2 regions of the Pseudoalteromonas sp. SR45-5 genome follow, and region 1 is predicted to be linked to the other one. Evidence: riboswitches for the same ligand, from Rfam matches in the RefSeq annotation. Region 1 holds a riboswitch; the other holds the start of a gene.
The links. Region 1 has a riboswitch for lysine ahead of dapA (4-hydroxy-tetrahydrodipicolinate synthase). Riboswitches for the same ligand answer to the same signal wherever they lie in the genome.
Positions count from the first base shown of each region.

Region 2: linked by a shared signal. The riboswitch ahead of lysC (lysine-sensitive aspartokinase 3) and the one ahead of dapA (4-hydroxy-tetrahydrodipicolinate synthase) in region 1 are both predicted to bind lysine.

Region 1 covers NZ_JACJDN010000125.1:703-7,751, forward strand. The annotation lists partial or broken gene H5072_RS06860 (outer membrane beta-barrel protein) at 1-182, opposite strand, end outside; gene H5072_RS06865 (YdiU family protein) at 573-1,982, opposite strand; gene H5072_RS06870 (DNA-3-methyladenine glycosylase I) at 1,991-2,689, opposite strand; lysine riboswitch at 2,881-3,081, shown strand; gene dapA (4-hydroxy-tetrahydrodipicolinate synthase) at 3,272-4,156, shown strand; gene H5072_RS06880 (2,3,4,5-tetrahydropyridine-2,6-dicarboxylate N-succinyltransferase) at 4,172-4,912, shown strand; gene H5072_RS06885 (PLP-dependent decarboxylase) at 4,912-6,117, shown strand; partial or broken gene H5072_RS06890 (succinylglutamate desuccinylase/aspartoacylase family protein) at 6,123-7,049, shown strand, end outside.
Region 2 covers NZ_JACJDN010000346.1:33-4,030, reverse strand. The annotation lists gene nhaD (sodium:proton antiporter NhaD) at 1-1,244, shown strand, start outside; lysine riboswitch at 1,346-1,518, shown strand; gene lysC (lysine-sensitive aspartokinase 3) at 1,594-2,985, shown strand; gene H5072_RS12955 (4'-phosphopantetheinyl transferase superfamily protein) at 3,010-3,786, opposite strand; partial or broken gene H5072_RS12950 (hypothetical protein) at 3,928-3,998, shown strand, end outside.

The DNA of each region.
Region 1 (7,049 bases):
TCAACACCCCAGCCAGTTGATTCGTTTACGTCAAGACCGGCTTGGTCACGCATGTTTTTCCAAGATGCGTCATAGTAGTCGCCAAATGCGCCAATGTAGAAACCTTCTTCTTTATCAGCAGCGAATGTAGATGCGCTAGTTGCAGCCAACGCGATTGCAATTGTAAGTGATTTTAATTTCATTGTTTTCTTCCCATTTGAACAATTTTAAATTGTAGCTAATCGATACTAGCTCAATCAGTTTTATATAGACTAACTGAGCCTTTGTTAATCAATACTTAACGAAAAATAAAGTTTATTACTTTTTTCTATGCCTTGTCGCAACACACATCCACTTACTATAGGCGAAATTAAAACTTTATTGAAAAATAAATATAGTAGTTTTTTGTAAATTAGTACTTAGCAAGGAATGTAAGAGCAATTAAATTAAATGCACTTATAAATGCAAAGAAATATTGCTTGGTTTTAATTGTGCGCATAATACCACCAGAATTAGCATTCCCCTAGGTATATGCGCATGTTTGATTAAAAAATGACTCTTTTTAATCATGTGGTTATATTTAAAGTTAAGTATTAAGTACCACAAAAAGTCTGGTAGTCATTATCATTCGTCGGTGGAGAGCAAAATTCTGATAACTTTTCACCGTAAGAGTATGGATTACCGGCTATTTTTATAAAGCGCTGTAGCAACTCGCTGGATCCTGTAGCGTTATATTGTGCAATTATTTCTTCGATCACATGATTACGCGGTATTACACGAGGATTTGCCGCTCTCATTACTTCATAACTATTATCGTCAGTTAAACTTACCCACTTAGCTCTCCATTCAATTAGCGACTCAGGTACGCTTTTTTTTCCTTTTAAGGATTCAGTAAGCGCATCAAAGGTATTGGTGTAGTCGAGCTGATTATCTTTTAATAGCGTTAACAGCTCTGCTATTAACTCGCCACTACTATCGCTAGATTCAGTTAAACCCAGTTTTTGTGCCCACATAGCCGTAAACTCAGCATTAAACTGCTCAGCAAAACTATTAATAAATGGCGTCATTAATAAAACTGCTTGCTCGTCATCATCGCTAATAAGCGGTATTAAACTCTCAGCTAAGCGTGCGCAGTTCCAGTTAGCTATATTAGGTTGATTACCGAATGCATAGCGGCCTTGTTTGTCTATAGAGCTAAATACGGTATCAAAATCAAAGCTATTCATCATGGCACACGGGCCGTAATCAATAGTCTCTCCGCTAACTAGCGTATTATCTGTATTCATTACTCCGTGAATAAAGCCAACACGCATCCAGCTCACAACTAGCTTAACTTGGTTTTTAATCACAGCGCCTAAAAATGCTAAGTATCGCTGCGAACCTGTATCGGTTATTTCTGGGTAGTGTCGCTCTATAGCTAAATCGGCTAAATTTTTAAGCCCTTCAACATCGCCTTGCGTCGCTAAATATTGAAACGAGCCAACACGAATATGACTCGTTGCTACACGCGTAACGATAGCCCCTGCTTGTGGCGGATTACGATAAACCGTTTCACCACTACCAACAACCGCTAAGCAGCGTGTGGTTTTAACTCCCAGTGCACGCATTGCTTCGCTCATTACGTATTCACGAATAGCAGGACCAAGAGCACAACGTCCATCCCCACCTCTTGAGTAAGGAGTAGCACCAGAGCCTTTTAATTGAATATCCCATAACTGGTTTTCATCATCACTAATAGCGCCCAGTAAGTGCGCTCGTCCATCGCCTAAGCGTGGTGAAAAATGTCCAAATTGGTGCCCAGAGTAACCAAGTGCTACTGCAGGAATCGCCTGTTTTTCGTTACCGCTAAAAGTGCTGGCACGCAAATCAGCCGCAACGTTAATATTAAATTGTTTTGCTAAACTCTCGTTCCACAGCAATAACTGAGGAGAGGCGACACTTGCAGGGAAATCTTCTATCGCGAAGTTTTCTGCAACATCTGTGTATCTTGGCACTAATTTCATGGTAATTCCTATTGTTGCTGACTTATACCAACACGGTTGTCACCTACGCCATAAGCAACAATTAAGCTTAACTCTTGCATACTTAAGCCACTTTGCTCTTGCATTTCGTTAAAAAAAGCTTGGGCTGCATTTAGTGACTTTTTAGTTTGTAAGCCGCCGTCTATAATTTTATGGGCACGCAAATAATTCTCTACATCGCGTGATAGTAAAAATGTATCTTTACCAAGTGCTCGCAGCGCATAAGGCCCTGTATTTCCGCCTAAACGCGAACCATGCTTTTTTAAATATGCCCACAAACCAATAATATCGTCTGTTGGCCAATTAGCGATAAACTGACTAAAACTGCCATGTTCCCCTGCTATTTCGTGGATCATGTAAGCATTTTCGGTAATTGTTTTTACTTTTTTATAGTTACGAACAATTCGCTCATCCGTTGCTTTTTGTTCCAGCATATCAGGTGGCATCATTAATAACTTGTCAACGCTAAAATCCCAAAAAACCTCTCTAAAGCCTGCCCACTTATTATTTATGACTGACCAATAAAAGCCGCTTTGAAATACTTTTCGAGTAAATTCTTCAAGCCAATCGTCGTCACTTAACGTGCTTAGTTGTTTTTTAGATAGCGGTTTTGCAAGTAATAACTTAAGCATTTTTTCGGATCCTTTTCGCTCTACCGCTCGCTTATAAATATCGCTAAATTTTTCCATACTAATTAAATACCTCACTACTTATATTGCTAGTGTACGAGAAAAGCACCTAATACGTAACCACCCCTCTTTTCGATGAATTAATCTGTATTTAGTCGCTTGACACCTAGACGGCTAAAATGCTTTAATCGCCGTAATTACCCTATTTAAATTGCACAGGTTTGTAAGTTTTACTCTACAAACAGGTGCAAAGGGCTAGAAGAGGTGCGTTATTCAGGTAGCGTATGTTAGGAGCGCAAACTCCAGCAAGCATACGTGAGGGGAATTAACGCCGAGAAGTAACCACTTTTGCGAGGTGTTTATTTCGGGCGACTAGGTTGAACCCTAGCGACTGTCACCAATAGCTGCTTATAAAAAGCAGCTTGTTAGTTTGGTGGAGAGCTTCTGGTCTTAAATATTAAGGCCGTGCGCCCTATTATTTTAAGCCCATTCGCTCTTCGAATTATTAGTTCGAACGACGTTAATGCGGCTCCTTCCATAAAGCTTTTTAACTCTTCGAATAATACCAATTGCATTAAATTAGTTATCGCTAAAATGATCACGTTTTTAATAAAATTGGTACAAATTATAAGTTCGTGAGAGATGATCAACAACTTCAATTTAAACGACTACTCACTGTGGACCGCGCTCGTAACGCCATTTGATCAACACGGCGATGTTGACTACAACACGTTAACTAAGTTGGTTAGCGATCAAGAAGCGGCACATAACGGTATTTTGCTACTTGGCAGTACGGGCGAAGGTTTAGCACTAACGCTAAAAGAGCAACAAGCCATTGTTGAGCACGTATGCCAGCTAAAACCAACAGTACCACTCATGGTAGCTGTGGGCGGTAGTAACTTAAAGCAACAAATTGAGTGGGTTAACTACTGTAATACACTCCCAATTCATAGCTTTTTACTTGGCTCACCGCTTTATGCAAAACCTGGCGCTATAGGTCAAACTCATTGGTTTGAAAGCCTACTAAATGCAAGCGCTCATCCATGTATGCTTTATAACGTACCCGGTCGAAGCGCTGTTAGCATCCCAGCGGCAACAATTCAAAACTTACAAAACAATAAAAATTTATGGGCGTTAAAAGAAGCGAGCGGCAGTATTGCTCAGTTTGAAGCTTACCGCCAAGCGGCGCCTAATTTAGCTATTTTTAGTGGCGACGATGCGCTAATGCCTTATTTTGCTCAAGCTGGCGCAAAAGGTTTGGTGTCGGTAGCTGCAAACGCATGGCCTGAACAAACTCACGAGTTTGTTAAGCGCAGTTTAAGTGGTCAACACCCTAATTTATTTGCCCAGTGGTCAAGCGCTATTAATAGCCTATTTGCTGTCGCAAACCCTATTCCCGTAAAGGTACTGATGCATTTGCAAGGCCGCTTAAGCAGCCCGCAACTTCGTCCACCTTTAACACATCTTGAGTTAACTCAAACCGATTGCATTACAACTGCAAACAACACCATTTTATCTTGGCATTAAATACAGGTTTTTATAATGAGCTGGTTAGAACTATTAAATAATTTAGAATCGGGCGCAGTACGCGCTGCATCACAAAACGAAAGCGGCCAATGGCAAGCTAACGTAGAAGTAAAGCAAGGCATTTTAGAAGCCTTTAAAAATGGCACTAATACTGAATTTGCAGGCGGCTTTGTTGATAAACATAACCTAGCTCCGCAAGAATTTAGTACTGATGATGGCGTCCGTATGGTACCAGGTGGCTCAAGGGTTCGCCGTGGTGCTTATGTTGCTAAAGGCACGATTATTATGCCACCAGCGTATGTAAACATTGGCGCATATATCGACGAAGGCACAATGGTAGATAGCCACGCATTGGTGGGTTCTTGTGCACAAGTAGGTAAAAACGTACATTTAAGTGCTGCAGTTCAGCTTGGTGGTGTACTTGAGCCAATTGGTGCAAGCCCAGTAGTGGTTGAAGATGACGCATTTATTGGTGCAGGCTGTATTATTGTTGAAGGCGTAGTCATTAAAAAAGGCGCAGTACTTGCCCCTGGCGTGCGTTTATCAGCAACTATTCCAGTATACGACTGCGTAAACGAGCGCCAACTAGATAAAGGCGAGCCAATCCCAGAGTACGCGATTGTAATACCGGGCTCTCGCCCTGCATCAAACGAATGGGCGCGCGAGCAAGGCCTAAGCATGTCGTGTGCGTTAATAGTTAAATACCGCGACGAGAAAAGCGATGCATCGTTATTGCTTGAAGAGGTTTTACGATAATGAGCTTTTTGAGCACGCCTATCAAAACCGCTGTAAATACTATTACACAACAACTTGATACACCTTTTTTTGTTTACGACCTAGATCAACTAAACACGCATCTTGCGCGTTTAGTTGCGCAAACCGATGTAAAGCTGTGGTACGCGGTAAAAGCAAACCCACTGTCTAAAATTATTCAAAGCTTAGACAGTGCTGGCTTTAATTTTGACGTAGCAAGTAAAGGTGAGCTTGAGCAAGTACTAGCACAAGGTATTAGCTCGCAGCGCGTGCTCAACACAGGGCCTGCAAAAAGCCCTAAACAAATAAAACACTTTATTGAGCGCGGCGTGCGTATATTCGTAGCAGAAAGCCTCAATCAAGTACGTTGGTTAAACCAACAAGCGCAACTACAAAACACGCAGTTACAAGTATTACTGCGTGTACAATTACGCTGGCCTGAAGGTGAAAAAAACCCACTGGGCGGCGACAGCCTTACGCCGTTTGGTTTGGGTTGTAATGAGTGGCAAGCACTCAATGTAGCTGACTACCCTGCGCTTAAATTTGACGGCCTGCATATTTTTCAGTGGGGCAACATGCTTAGCACTCAAAAACTAAGCGACTTGTGGTCACAAATGATTGCACCTCTTAGCCAACTTGCCAGCGATTTAAATATTAGCCTTAAAATTCTCGATTTAGGCGGCGGTTTAGGTATTCCTTATACACAAAACGAAGCAACACTTGATTGGGATGACTTAATTGCTGCGCTAGCTAAAATTAAAAATGATGCGGGTGTAGAAGAGCTATGGATGGAACTTGGTCGCTATGCCGTTGGCGAATGCGGTCATTACGCAAACCCAGTAGTAGAGCGCAAACAAAACTACAATCAAGAACAAGTAATTTTAAGCGGCGGTATAAATCACTTATTACGCCCTGCTGTTACCAGCCAGGACTTTCCTGCTGCATTACTGCGTGAATCCAGTGCTAAAACTCAAGCGGTCACTTTATACGGCCCACTTTGTACAGCGCTTGATTGCTTGGGTGAACATAACTTACCAAGCGATTTAAATGAGCACGACTGGCTAGTGTTTAGCCAATGCGGTGCTTACGGCTTTACCGAAAGTATGCCGTATTTTTTATGCCATGAGCTAGCTGCTGAGTACACCTTGCAAAACGGTACACTTACCTGTGTTCGCCAAGCCGAAAATGCCAGCCATTATTTAAGGTAACAAGTATGAGTAATACAACACACATTAGCCAAGAGAACATTGTAGTAGGGGAAGTTGCAAACGGCTTACCACTTACAATTCCTGTGTATCGTTTAAAAGGTGATGGCACAGGGCCAAGTGTTTACATTCAGGCCAATATGCATGGCGCTGAAGTGCAAGGTAACGCAGTTATTTTTCAGCTGCTTGAGCAATTAAAACACCTTAACCTTAGTGGCGATATTACCCTTGTACCTTATGCAAATCCGATTGGCTGTAATCAAAAATCTGGCGAGTTTACCCTTGGCAGGTTCGATCCGATTACGGGCACTAATTGGAATCGCATGTATCACTACAATAAAAATTTAGTGGCACAGTTTGCACAAAATCATACTCAGTATGACGACGCTACATTAAAAAGTAACTTCAAACAGGCACTTATTGACGAAGTAGATAGCAAACTTAACGGCCCTGCTTATTTACTCAATACGGGTAAACGCATTGCGCTTAACTTACAAAAGCTCGCTCATCAGGCTGATATAGTACTCGATTTACACACAGGCCCTATTTCAAGCAAGCATCTGTACTGCCCAACCTATGCAACCGACAGCGCACGTTACTTTAATATTGAACATGTATTGCTTATTCCTAGTGATTTTGACGGCGCTATGGATGAAGCTAACTTTTGCCCATGGTGGCATTTAAGTGATGCGCTTAGCGGACAAGGTCGCGAATTATCAATAGCTGTAGAAGCATTTACTGTAGAGCTAGGCAGCCAAGAAAAAATAGACTTAAAAGAAGCATTAAACGATGCAAACAGCATTTTAAGTTACTTAAATCACAAAGGCGTATTACAAAACGCACCGCATACGCCAGTTAATATGACTCGTTATGCATGTAACTTAGATGACTACTTTGCCTATTATGCCCCTATTGGCGGCATGGTTGAATACTTA
Region 2 (3,998 bases), on a different contig from region 1:
TTTCCTCGATTATTCTAACCCTGATAGCGATTGCATTTTTACTGATCGTTATAGAAGATATAATCCATGTCAATAAAGCTAAAACCACGCTGTTTTTTGGTACGCTTTGCTGGATTCTTCTTTTTATATACCCCCTACACGGGCAAAGCCCCGATACGATTCAACATCTTTTAAATGAAAATATTTTAGAAATTGCCTCGCTATGGCTATTTTTAATGGCTGCAATGACCTTTGTCGCGTATTTAAATTCAAAGGGGTTTATAGAAAATATTGTGCACCGTGTTATGCCAAAAAGTATTAGCGAAAAAAAGCTCATGTTTTTGGTGGGTGGTTTTGCGTTTTTGTTTTCGTCGATTTCAGATAACGTAACAGCGACGCTTATATCGCTTGCGGTTGTTATGTCGTTAAAACTTGAACCTAAAAAGCTCGTTAAATACGCCACGCTTATTGTGTTTGGGGTTAACTCAGGTGGGGTATCGCTAATAACAGGTGACGTAACCACACTAATGATATTTTTAGATGGTAAAGTAACCATTGCTCATTTATTACTACTTATAGCGCCAGCACTTGCAAGCGTTATGCTGCTTGCCGCGTTACTGTCTATAGGTATGAAAGGGCGTGTTGAGTTTGCTAGTGCAGGTAAAACCCGCATTGAAAAAACCGACATAACCATTGCTGTTATATTTTTATCTACCGTAGTGAGCACACTTACGCTGAGTGTAATTTACAGCGTACCGCCTCTATTAACCTTTTTGTTTGGCTTATCAGTGATGTTTTTAGTGGCGCAATTTTTAATGCGTAAAAAAGACATAAACAAAGACATAATCGATTTTGTTCGCGATATAGAATACGACACATTATTGTTTTTTGTAGGCGTACTTTTACTTGTAGGTGCACTTAAAGAAATTGGTATGTTGAGTAAATTTACCGATCTATACACGGTAATGGCACCAGAATACGCAAACTACTTAATGGGCATATTATCAGCTGGGGTCGATAACGTACCGCTTACCGCTGCATTATTAAAAGCCAATATAGTAATGAGTCAACAACATTGGTTGTCGTTTACGTATGCAACGGGTGTGGGCGGTTCAATGCTTATTATTGGTTCGGCTGCGGGCATTATTGCCATGAGTAAAGTTAAAGCGCTTACCTTTATGAGCTACTTGCGTTTATCGCTGCATTTATTAATTTGTTACACGGTTGGATATGCGGGCTCGTATTACATGGGCAGTTTTATTTAACTCATAAATTATTAAATGCTTGACAGCTAGACGTCTAAACGATAACTTTCAAAGCCCCGCTACTTAGTGGGGTTTTGTTTTATTAGCCACTGGTTAATAAAGCATTCAGAAGAGGTGCGATACTTAGGTACTTAATGTTAGGCGACGAAAGCCGATGATCATTAAGGAGGGAAGTACTCGCCGAGGAAAATAATGGTACGTCGTCATTGTTTTTCGGTTTATGGGGCTGAATCCTCAAAACTGTCACCAATATAGGTGGAGAGCTTCTGGCAGTGGACTTATCTTCAAGCATTCCTTTGCCAAGTTCTTCTTGTTTTATTGCGGTTTGGATACCGCGAAAGGAGACTAAATGACTACCCAATCAGTGCCACAAACAGTATCAGGCGCAAAATCAGATTACATCGTTGCCAAATTTGGCGGAACCAGTGTTGCAAATTTTGAAGCGATGAGTCGCTGTAGCGAAATTATTGTTGCAGATAAAAGCGTACGTATTGTTGCCGTGAGCGCCAGTGCCGGCGTAACTAATCACTTAGTTGCACTGTGTAAATCAAGCATTACTCCTAGTGAGCGCCAAGAACACATAAACGGCGTGCTTGCTATTCAACAAACTATTTTAGATGAATTATCGCTAGATGCCGATTTAGCGGTTGGCTTTAACGAAACCCTAAAAGCATTTCAAACATTGGCTCAAGAGCCACTAACAACCGATCAGCAACACGACGAGCTACTTAGCTTTGGTGAGCGTTTATCGTCGTATTTGTTTGCTCAAGTGCTGCGTTTACAAGGTTTAAACGCCGATCGCTTTGATGTGCGCAAGGTACTTAAAACCGACAGCCAATTTGGTAAAGCAACGCCCAATGTTGCAGCCACAGCGCAAGCTGCTAAAGAGCATTTAATTCCGTTATTAGACGCTCAAGTAATTGTAACTCAGGGATTTATTGGTAGTGACGAATACGGTCACACCACAACGCTAGGACGTGGTGGTTCTGACTATAGCGCTGCATTACTAGCTGAAGCAATTAACGCTAAAAGTGTGCATATTTGGACCGACGTAGTGGGCATTTTTAGCACCGACCCGCGTTTGTGCGCAAAAGCGACGCCTATTGCACGCTTAAGTTTTGACGAAGCCGCTGAAATGGCAACCTTTGGCGCAAAAGTATTACACCCAGCAACTATTTTACCAGCGAGCCGTAGCCACATTAACGTGTTTGTAGGTTCTAGCCGCGAGCCAGAGCGTGGCGGTACGTGGATTGAGCGCGAAAAATCGCAGCAACCAGGTATACGCGCAGTAACGCAACGTAAAAACCAAATATTGCTTACGCTTAAAAGCCCAGAAATGCTACTAGCAAGCGGCTTTTTAGCACGCGTATTTACACTATTAAGTGAATATAATATATCGGTAGATTTGGTAACCACATCAGAAATCAGTGTAGCTATAACGCTTGATAACGCGCAAAACGCCTCGCGCCCAGAGCTTGATCAAGAATGCCTAGATAAGCTTGCAGAATTTTGCCATGTTTCGGTAGAAAACAACCTAACATTGGTGGCACTTATTGGCTCTGAGATTCAATTACGCCAACACGAAATGAACTTAATGAGTGTACTAAAAGACTTTAACATTCGATTAATTTGTCACGGTGCTAGTAAGCACAACCTGTGCTTTTTAGTAGAGCAAACTGAGTCAGATAACGTAGTACAGTCTATTCATAGCCGTTTATTAGAAAACGATTTTGCTGCGTAAATAACGGTTATTCAGGAAAATTAACTAGTAAGGTTGCTTAACAAAATTAATAAAGTCATTTAATAAAAAGCATCGCCAGTCGGTGCTTTTTTTATGCACCACACTCACATCAAAACAAACATTACTGTCACTGCTATCAGCTACAGTAACGCGATTACTGCAAGCACTCAGCTTTGCACTATTTAATTCGTCAAACACATTGGGGCTAAGTAACTTTGCAATAGGGCGGCTGGTGGCTTTAGCAAGAGACTCTTTTAGTGTCCAAATTCTAAAAAACGTATCTGCTTGGGCTTGGGTATTAGTAGGCTTGGTGATAAGTGTAATTTCATCATTATGATAAAAATGCTTAGCTAGCTTTTCAAATGGGCGCTTTAGGCTTACTTTTTCAATATCAAAACCAAACTCACTTTTATCAAAATTTAGCGCGACTCCAACTAAACCATGTGAGTGCGAAATACAGGTATTAATAACATCACCACTTACATGTACTTGCAGCTTTGAGCTTGCCTCGTCAAATTCTGTACTCATTTTATTAAGGGCTACGTGCGCATGTTGCGGCTGCGCTACTTTAATAAGGTGTTTTAACAATAACCGCGTCGCTAAATACTCTTGCTTAGCTTGTGGGCTTTTACGGCGGTTTATAATGTTTAACTCAAACGGGCTTAAGCAATCGGGCAAATTAAAGTCTCTAAGCTCAAGTGTTTTAGCATTAAATAATAAAATACTGTTACTCGCTAAAGACAAATTTGCCAATTGAGTTGAAGTAATACTCAAGGCGTTTTTAAAATAGTGTTCAGTCATAAAAGCCCTAAAGCAAAAGAAGTCGCTGATATTGTGAGCGGTTAACGCCACTAATAAAGGCTGGGTACAATTTTATTACTCAGCTGGCATGAAATATGGTTTAATTCACAATAATCAAAATAATAACAGATTTGTAGATGTATGGCACAAGTGCGTGATGGGTTTCAAAGCCGACTTGGTTTTGTTTTAGCCGCTGCTGGCGCAGCAGTGGG